2 regions of the Desulforamulus ruminis DSM 2154 genome follow, and region 1 is predicted to be linked to the other one. Evidence: predicted binding sites of a transcription regulator. Region 1 holds the regulator's gene; the other holds the start of a gene.
What was found. Region 1 encodes LexA, which represses DNA repair genes until DNA is damaged. Its sites were predicted from a motif close to CNAACANNTGTTNG; they were not measured.
Positions count from the first base shown of each region.

Region 2: uvrA (excinuclease ABC subunit UvrA) is a predicted target of LexA. The motif match lies at 2,062-2,075, and genes of this name have one in related genera.

Region 1 is NC_015589.1:2,012,046-2,015,467, reverse strand. Features, by position in the region: gene DESRU_RS10155 (sigma-54 interaction domain-containing protein) at 1-891, opposite strand, end outside; gene lexA (transcriptional repressor LexA) at 1,047-1,688, shown strand; gene DESRU_RS10145 (NifB/NifX family molybdenum-iron cluster-binding protein) at 1,944-2,306, opposite strand; gene DESRU_RS10140 (ATP-binding protein) at 2,545-3,422, opposite strand, start outside; gene DESRU_RS10135 (nucleotide-binding protein) at 3,404-3,422, opposite strand, start outside.
Region 2 is NC_015589.1:3,664,871-3,668,292, forward strand. Features, by position in the region: gene uvrA (excinuclease ABC subunit UvrA) at 1-1,901, opposite strand, end outside; gene uvrB (excinuclease ABC subunit UvrB) at 2,233-3,422, opposite strand, start outside.

The DNA.
Region 1 (3,422 bases):
TCTAAATTTCCCCTCCCTGACCAGATGTTTTAAATTTCTGTTAGTAGCGGCAATAATCCTTACATCAATGGGGTTGGTCCTGGTGTCGCCGACCCTTTCAAATTCCCGCTCCTGCAGCACCCGAAGCAGCTTGGCCTGCAGCAAAAGGTTCATATCGCCAATCTCATCCAGAAAGAGTGTTCCTGAGTGGGCCAGTTCAAATTTACCAATTTTATCCTTCATGGCTCCGGTAAAGGCGCCGCGAACGTAACCAAACAATTCGCTTTCCAACAAAGCATCGGGTATGGCCGCACAATTTATGGCGATAAAGGGCTTTTCCCTCCGGGGGCTGGCGTGATGAATGGCATGGGCAAACAGCTCTTTACCGGTGCCGCTTTCCCCTAACAGCAAAACCGTGCTGCAGCTTTTAGCCGCCATGGTTGCTATTTTAATGCAATCTTTCAGGGCCGGACTGCTGCCAATAACATGGTTAAAAGTGTATTTGCTTTCGGTAACCTGACCAAACTTGGTGGAAAGATCCCGGATAATACTGGTGCTTCGTTTTAACTCATCGGTTAATTTAATAATATCGGTAATATGCTGAAAGATTACCACCGCCCCCAGGGTTTCCTGGTTGACAATGATGGGCACCGCGTTGGAAATAACCTCTGCATTGCTGCCACCGACCTTGGTGCGGTAGCCGCTGACCGGCTTGCCCGTGCGCAAGGCCAGAGCCAAGGCGCCGTCAGGGGAAATATTATAAATATTTTCCTTGGTTCTAACTTCAAAGGGAATGCCGGTAATCCGGCAAAAGGCGGGATTTACATAAATGATATTGCCTTGCGGGTCTGTCACCTCAATGGCTTCCTGAACGGAATCCAATATGGCTGAAATCATGATCAAAGGCAGCAATCCAATCCCTCCCCTTCCTTTTTATATTCGCTTGAAGCAATTAAAACCCTTCCTAAAATTCCAATCCAATTGCGAACAAATGTTTTGCTTAAAGCCCTGATAAATGTTATAATATACCAGAATACATAGGAGTGATTGAAAGGCGTGATAGGAATATGTTAAGCTCCCGTGAAGAAGACGTATTAAAAGTCATCATAGAAAACGTTAAACAAAAAGGATATCCTCCGTCCGTTCGGGAAATTGGAGAAGCCGTCGGGTTGTCCTCCAGTTCTACCGTTCATTCCTATTTAAAACGTTTAGAGCAAAAGGGATACTTGAGAAGAGATCCTACCAAGCCCCGGGCCATTGAGGTTATCGGACTGGATTATGAACGGGAGACACAGTCTTTCAGTAAAACCATAGAAGCGCAGGCGGATAATGAAGAGTTGGTAACGGTGCCGCTGCTGGGCCAGGTGGCTGCCGGGGTGCCGCTGCTGGCAGTGGAAAATTTCGATGATCAACTGACCCTTCCTCGCTCCTTTACGGGCTTTGGTGAATTTTTTATGTTAAAGGTGCGTGGGGATAGTATGATTGAAGCGGGAATTCTGGAAAATGATCTGGTTTTGGTCAGACGGCAGGAAGCGGTAAATAACGGGGATATTGCGGTGGCCTTGCTGGAAGACGAGGCTACGGTGAAGCGCTTTTATAAAGAAGAAAATATCATTCGCTTACAACCGGAAAACAGTTTATTATCGCCCATTTATGCCAAAGAGGTTAAAGTCCTTGGCCGGGTGATCGGTTTAATGAGAAAAATATAAAGGTCCCGTTAAGATATCTCATAAAATGGGCGCACATGACGCCCGTTTTTTGAGATAGGATTAGGACTTCCGCTACCTTTGGCTGTTACAGGCACTCCTCCCTTTAGTTGATCCGGGGAAATACTAGACATAAAAAAGGCCCTCCATTCGCCTAACTGCCATTGGAAGACCTTAAATTAGTTACCTGCCTTTACAATAGGCGGGTAATTAATGTATTTTACCTACCGCCAAATGTGTCTAAGCTAATTTAGACTTTTAGTGCTCACCGCATTCAGCATGATGCCGGTGCTCATGACAAACCGCTCCGGTTGAACGAAGTGTTTCCTGTAGATACTGTTCTGCTGCGGTTCTGGCGTTTCCTGCTGCCCCGGTAATCACTTCAATGCCCTTTTCGTTGAAAATATCTATCGCGCTGCCGCCCATGCCTCCGGATATAATAACCTTTACACCCATATCGTTTAAGAAATTCGGCAGAAAACCGGGTTTGTGTCCGGGATTTGGAACAGATTCGCTTTTTATAATCCGGCCCTTCTCCACCTCAAAAATATAAAAATTTCTGCAATGTCCAAAATGTCCGGTTACCAGTTCTTTTTCGCTTGCCACCGCTATTTTAGTCATCTCTTTCCCTCCATGTTTTCTAATATTTTTTTGCAACAGGACCAAACCCGTTGCTTGTCAAACCATTCGATCAGTTCTTCGGGTCAATAGGAATCTAGCCCGTACTTTACTTTCTGGTTGTGTGAGGCGGCAATTTCCTCATTGCGGCTCTCTTTAGACCACGGATTGGTGTCGTTTTCCAGAGGCGGATTGATAGATAAAGATCTCTAACCAATCCCTTGCCCCTGTATCGACATGTTCATACGCCGTCGACGTCGCTTTCCTTGTAGAGTAGCGCTATTGCCCGATTAAAAACTTCTCTTACAGCGCGCCCCGCCGCGCAGTCAATTTCGACGATGGCCTGCCCATGGTTAACTGCCCTAACCGCTTGCTTGTCAAACGGGATCCTGCCGGTAAAGGGCAATCTCCGTTTCATACAAAATTCCATGATTTTTTCTGAATTTTCTTTATTAGTGTCGTACTTGTTGATACAAACCGCTGTTTTTGTCCCGAAGCCCTCCGCCGTTTTAACAATGCGTTCCATATCGCTAATGCCCGATACGGAAGGCTCCGCCACAATTAAAACCATATCCACTCCGCTCATGGAGGCGATGACGGGGCAGCCGATGCCGGGCGATCCATCGATTATTGCCAGTTCAGCGCCGGGCAAGGCTGCTTTCATCTGCTTTTTTACCTCCGTAACCAACATTCCGGAGGTTCCGCTGCCCATCTTAAGCCGGGCTGTGGAGAACGTCCTGCCGTCACCGGCGTGCAGCATTAATTCGCCCGCAACGGCGGGCACAAGAGAGACAGCATCCGCAGGGCAAACCGCCTGACACACCCCACAGCCCTCACAGGCATATAAATCTATTTTATATGCCGCGCTGCCTGCCAAAATAGCGCCAAACCGGCAGTGCTGTCGGCATCGGCCGCATGAAGTGCAACGGCTTGGATCAATTTCGGCTTTGGACAAGCCGAAATAGTCCGTTTGTTTTGGTTCGGACCCATGTCCCAGGAGCAGATGAAGGTTGGGGGCGTCCACGTCGCAATCGGCATATGCTCTTGCTCCTGAAAGGGTAATGAACGCACCGGCAATAGTTGTTTTTCCGGTGCCGCCCTTACCGCTGAGAATAAGCA
Region 2 (3,422 bases), 1.7 Mb from region 1:
ACACAGGTGAACACACCCAAGGGAAATTCCACATCAATTTTCTTTAAATTATTTTCCTCCGCCCCCCGGACCACCAGGCTGCAACCCTTTCCAAGACGGCGGTTAAGGGGCACCGGGATAAATTTTTCGCCGCTGAGATACTGGCCGGTAATGGACTCCGGTATCTTTATAATTTCTTCCATGGTGCCGGCCGCCACCAACCGGCCTCCGTGCTGGCCGGCCCGGGGACCAATATCAATGACATGGTCGGAAACCCGGATGGTGTCTTCGTCATGCTCCACCACAATGAGGGTATTGCCCAGGTTCCGTAACCTTTCCAGGGTGGCAATCAGCCGCTGGTTGTCCCGCTGGTGCAGGCCGATGCTGGGCTCGTCCAGAATATACAGCACGCCCATGAGGCCGGAACCGATCTGGGTCGCCAGTCGGATGCGCTGAGCCTCGCCGCCGGAAAGGGTCCCGGCGGCCCGGTTTAAGGTCAGATAATCCAGACCAACATTGACCAGAAAGCCCAGTCGTTCGTTAATCTCCTTAAGGATCTGGCGGGCAATCATCTGTTCCCGGGGAGTCAGGTCCAGGGCGGCAAAAAATTGAACCGCCTCGGATACCGGCAGGGCGGTAACCTGGGCAATGTTTCTGCCTCCCACCTTCACCGCCAGGGCTTCGGGTTTCAAGCGGTCCCCGCCGCAACTGGGACAGGGTTTAATGCTCATATATTTTTCAAATTCTTCCCGCATGGATTCGGACTGGGTTTCCCGGTAACGCCGGGAAAGGTTGCCGATAATGCCTTCAAAGGGAACCTCGTAACGATGTAAATGGCCGTAACCGTCCCGGTAGTTAAATTTTACCTTTTCATGCCCGGTCCCGTAAAGGATGGCCTGGAGCTGTTTCGGCGTCAGTTGCTCCATGGGGCTGTCCAGGCTGAAGTCGTATTTCTCCGCCAGCCCGGCCAGGTAACCGGCGGCAATTTGCCCCTTGTGCCAGCCCTCAATAGCCCCTTCCCGGATGCTTTTGGACGGATCGGGAATAATCAGTTCCGGATCAAATTCATGGTTGACCCCCAGGCCGGTGCAGGCCGGGCAGGCTCCGTGGGGGTTGTTAAAGGAAAACAGCCGGGGGCTGATCTCGGCAATATTAATGCCGCAGTCGCTACAGGCAAAGTTTTCGGAAAAAGTATACTCCTCCCCTTCCAGCACCGAGGCCACCACCATGCCCTCGCTTTGTTTGAGGGCGGTTTCCAGGGAGTCCGCCAGCCTCTTTTCGCTGCCGGGGCGGATAATCACGCGGTCCACCACAATCTCTACGGTATGTTTTTTCTTTTTGTCCAGGGCGGGCGGTTCGGCAACGTCATAAATCTCTCCATTGACCCGGACCCGCACAAAGCCGTTGCGCCGGATCTCTTCAAAGATTTTTACATGCTCCCCTTTTTTACCCCGCACCACCGGAGCCAGAAGCTGCAGCTTGGTCCCCTCGGGCAGGACCATCAACTGGTCCACCATTTGCTGAATGGTTTGCTGGGTAATGGGTTGGCCGCACTTGGGACAGTGTGCCCTGCCGGCCCGGGCAAAGAGCAGGCGCAGGTAATCATAGATTTCCGTGACGGTGCCTACGGTAGACCGGGGATTGTGGCTGGTAGTCTTTTGGTCGATGGAAATGGCCGGGGATAACCCTTCAATATAATCCACATCGGGCTTGTTCATCTGTCCCAGGAACTGCCGGGCATAGGCTGAAAGGGATTCCACGTAGCGGCGCTGCCCTTCGGCGTAAATGGTATCAAAGGCCAGGGAGGATTTTCCTGAACCCGATAAGCCTGTAATCACCACCAGTTTATCCCTGGGTATTTCCACATCAATATTTTTGAGATTATGGGCACGGGCCCCCCGTACCACGATCTTGTCCTGCATGAGCTTACTCCTTATTTGACTTATAAATATTTCTTTGGGCTCCGGTGGTTTCCCTAAAAAGCTTTTCTCCGGTCCCGCTGTTCGTCGTTCGTATATAGGTATTTCTTTAAGGACTCTTTCTTAAATATACTTTATCTTACAAAAAATAACAACCGCTTTCCGAACATTTGTACGATATTTGTAATATTTACTTCGATGCTTTATCATAACAAAGCACCCTTTTACGGGTGCTCATTTTTTTATTTATATCAACCTTAAAACATCCCCGCCCCAAAGGCCCACCCCGATCCGAACAACAGGACCCGCACGCGCTACCCTTAAGTCTAAAAGTCTAACCCACTTCCTCCGGGCTTGGAATGGCCGGGCGAATGTCCTTATCTCCCCGCAGTTGCAGACGCAGTTCAATGAGAGCGTCTCTGAGCTGGGCGGCCCGCTCGAATTCCAGGTGTTTGGCTGATTCCTTCATTTCCTTCTCCAGCCGGGCAATCATCTTTTTCATATCGGTTTTGGTCATTTTGCCGGCCTTGGTCCGGGCCACATAGGGGGCTTTTTCCTCCGCTGCCCGGGTGGCTTCAATCACATCCCGCACCGCTTTACGGACAGTCTCCGGGGTGATGCCGTGCTTCCGGTTGTACTCCGTTTGAATCTTGCGGCGGCGTTCGGTCTCTCCAATGGCCTTTTTCATGGAATCGGTGTGCTTATCGGCATACATGATGACCGTCCCTTCAGCGTTACGGGCGGCCCGGCCGATGGTTTGAATCAGTGAGCGCTCGGAACGCAGGTAGCCCTCCTTATCCGCATCTAAAATGGCCACCAGGCTGACCTCCGGCAGGTCCAGGCCCTCCCGGAGAAGGTTAATGCCCACCAGCACATCAAAGGTGCCCAGGCGCAGATCCCTTAAAATCTCCATCCGCTCCATGGTATTGATATCGGAATGCAGGTAACGAACCCGGACTCCGTGTTCTTTAAAATAATCCGTTAAATCTTCAGCCATCTTCTTGGTCAGAGTGGTAACCAGCACCCGTTCGTCCCGGTCCACCCGTTTTCTTATTTCTCCCAGCAGGTCGTCAATCTGTCCCCGGGTGGGCCGCACGGAAATCTCCGGGTCCACCAGCCCGGTGGGCCGGATAATTTGTTCCACCACCTGGGAACTGTGCTTCAGTTCATAACTGCCGGGCGTGGCGGAAACATAAATAACCTGATTGACCTTGTCCGAGAACTCAGGGAACTTCAAGGGACGGTTGTCCAGCGCCGAAGGCAGCCGGAAACCGTGCTCCACCAAAGTGGTTTTCCGGGAACGGTCTCCTTCATACATGCCTCCCACCTGGGGTACCGCTACGTGTGATTCGTCAATAATCAACAACCAGTCCTCCGGAAAGAAATCCAACAGGGTAAAGGGCGCTTCGCCAATCGCCCGTCCCGTCAGATGCCGGGAGTAGTTTTCAATGCCGGAGCAAAAGCCCACCTCCTGCATCATCTCCAGGTCGTAGCGGGTGCGCTGCTCCAGACGCTGGGCCTCCA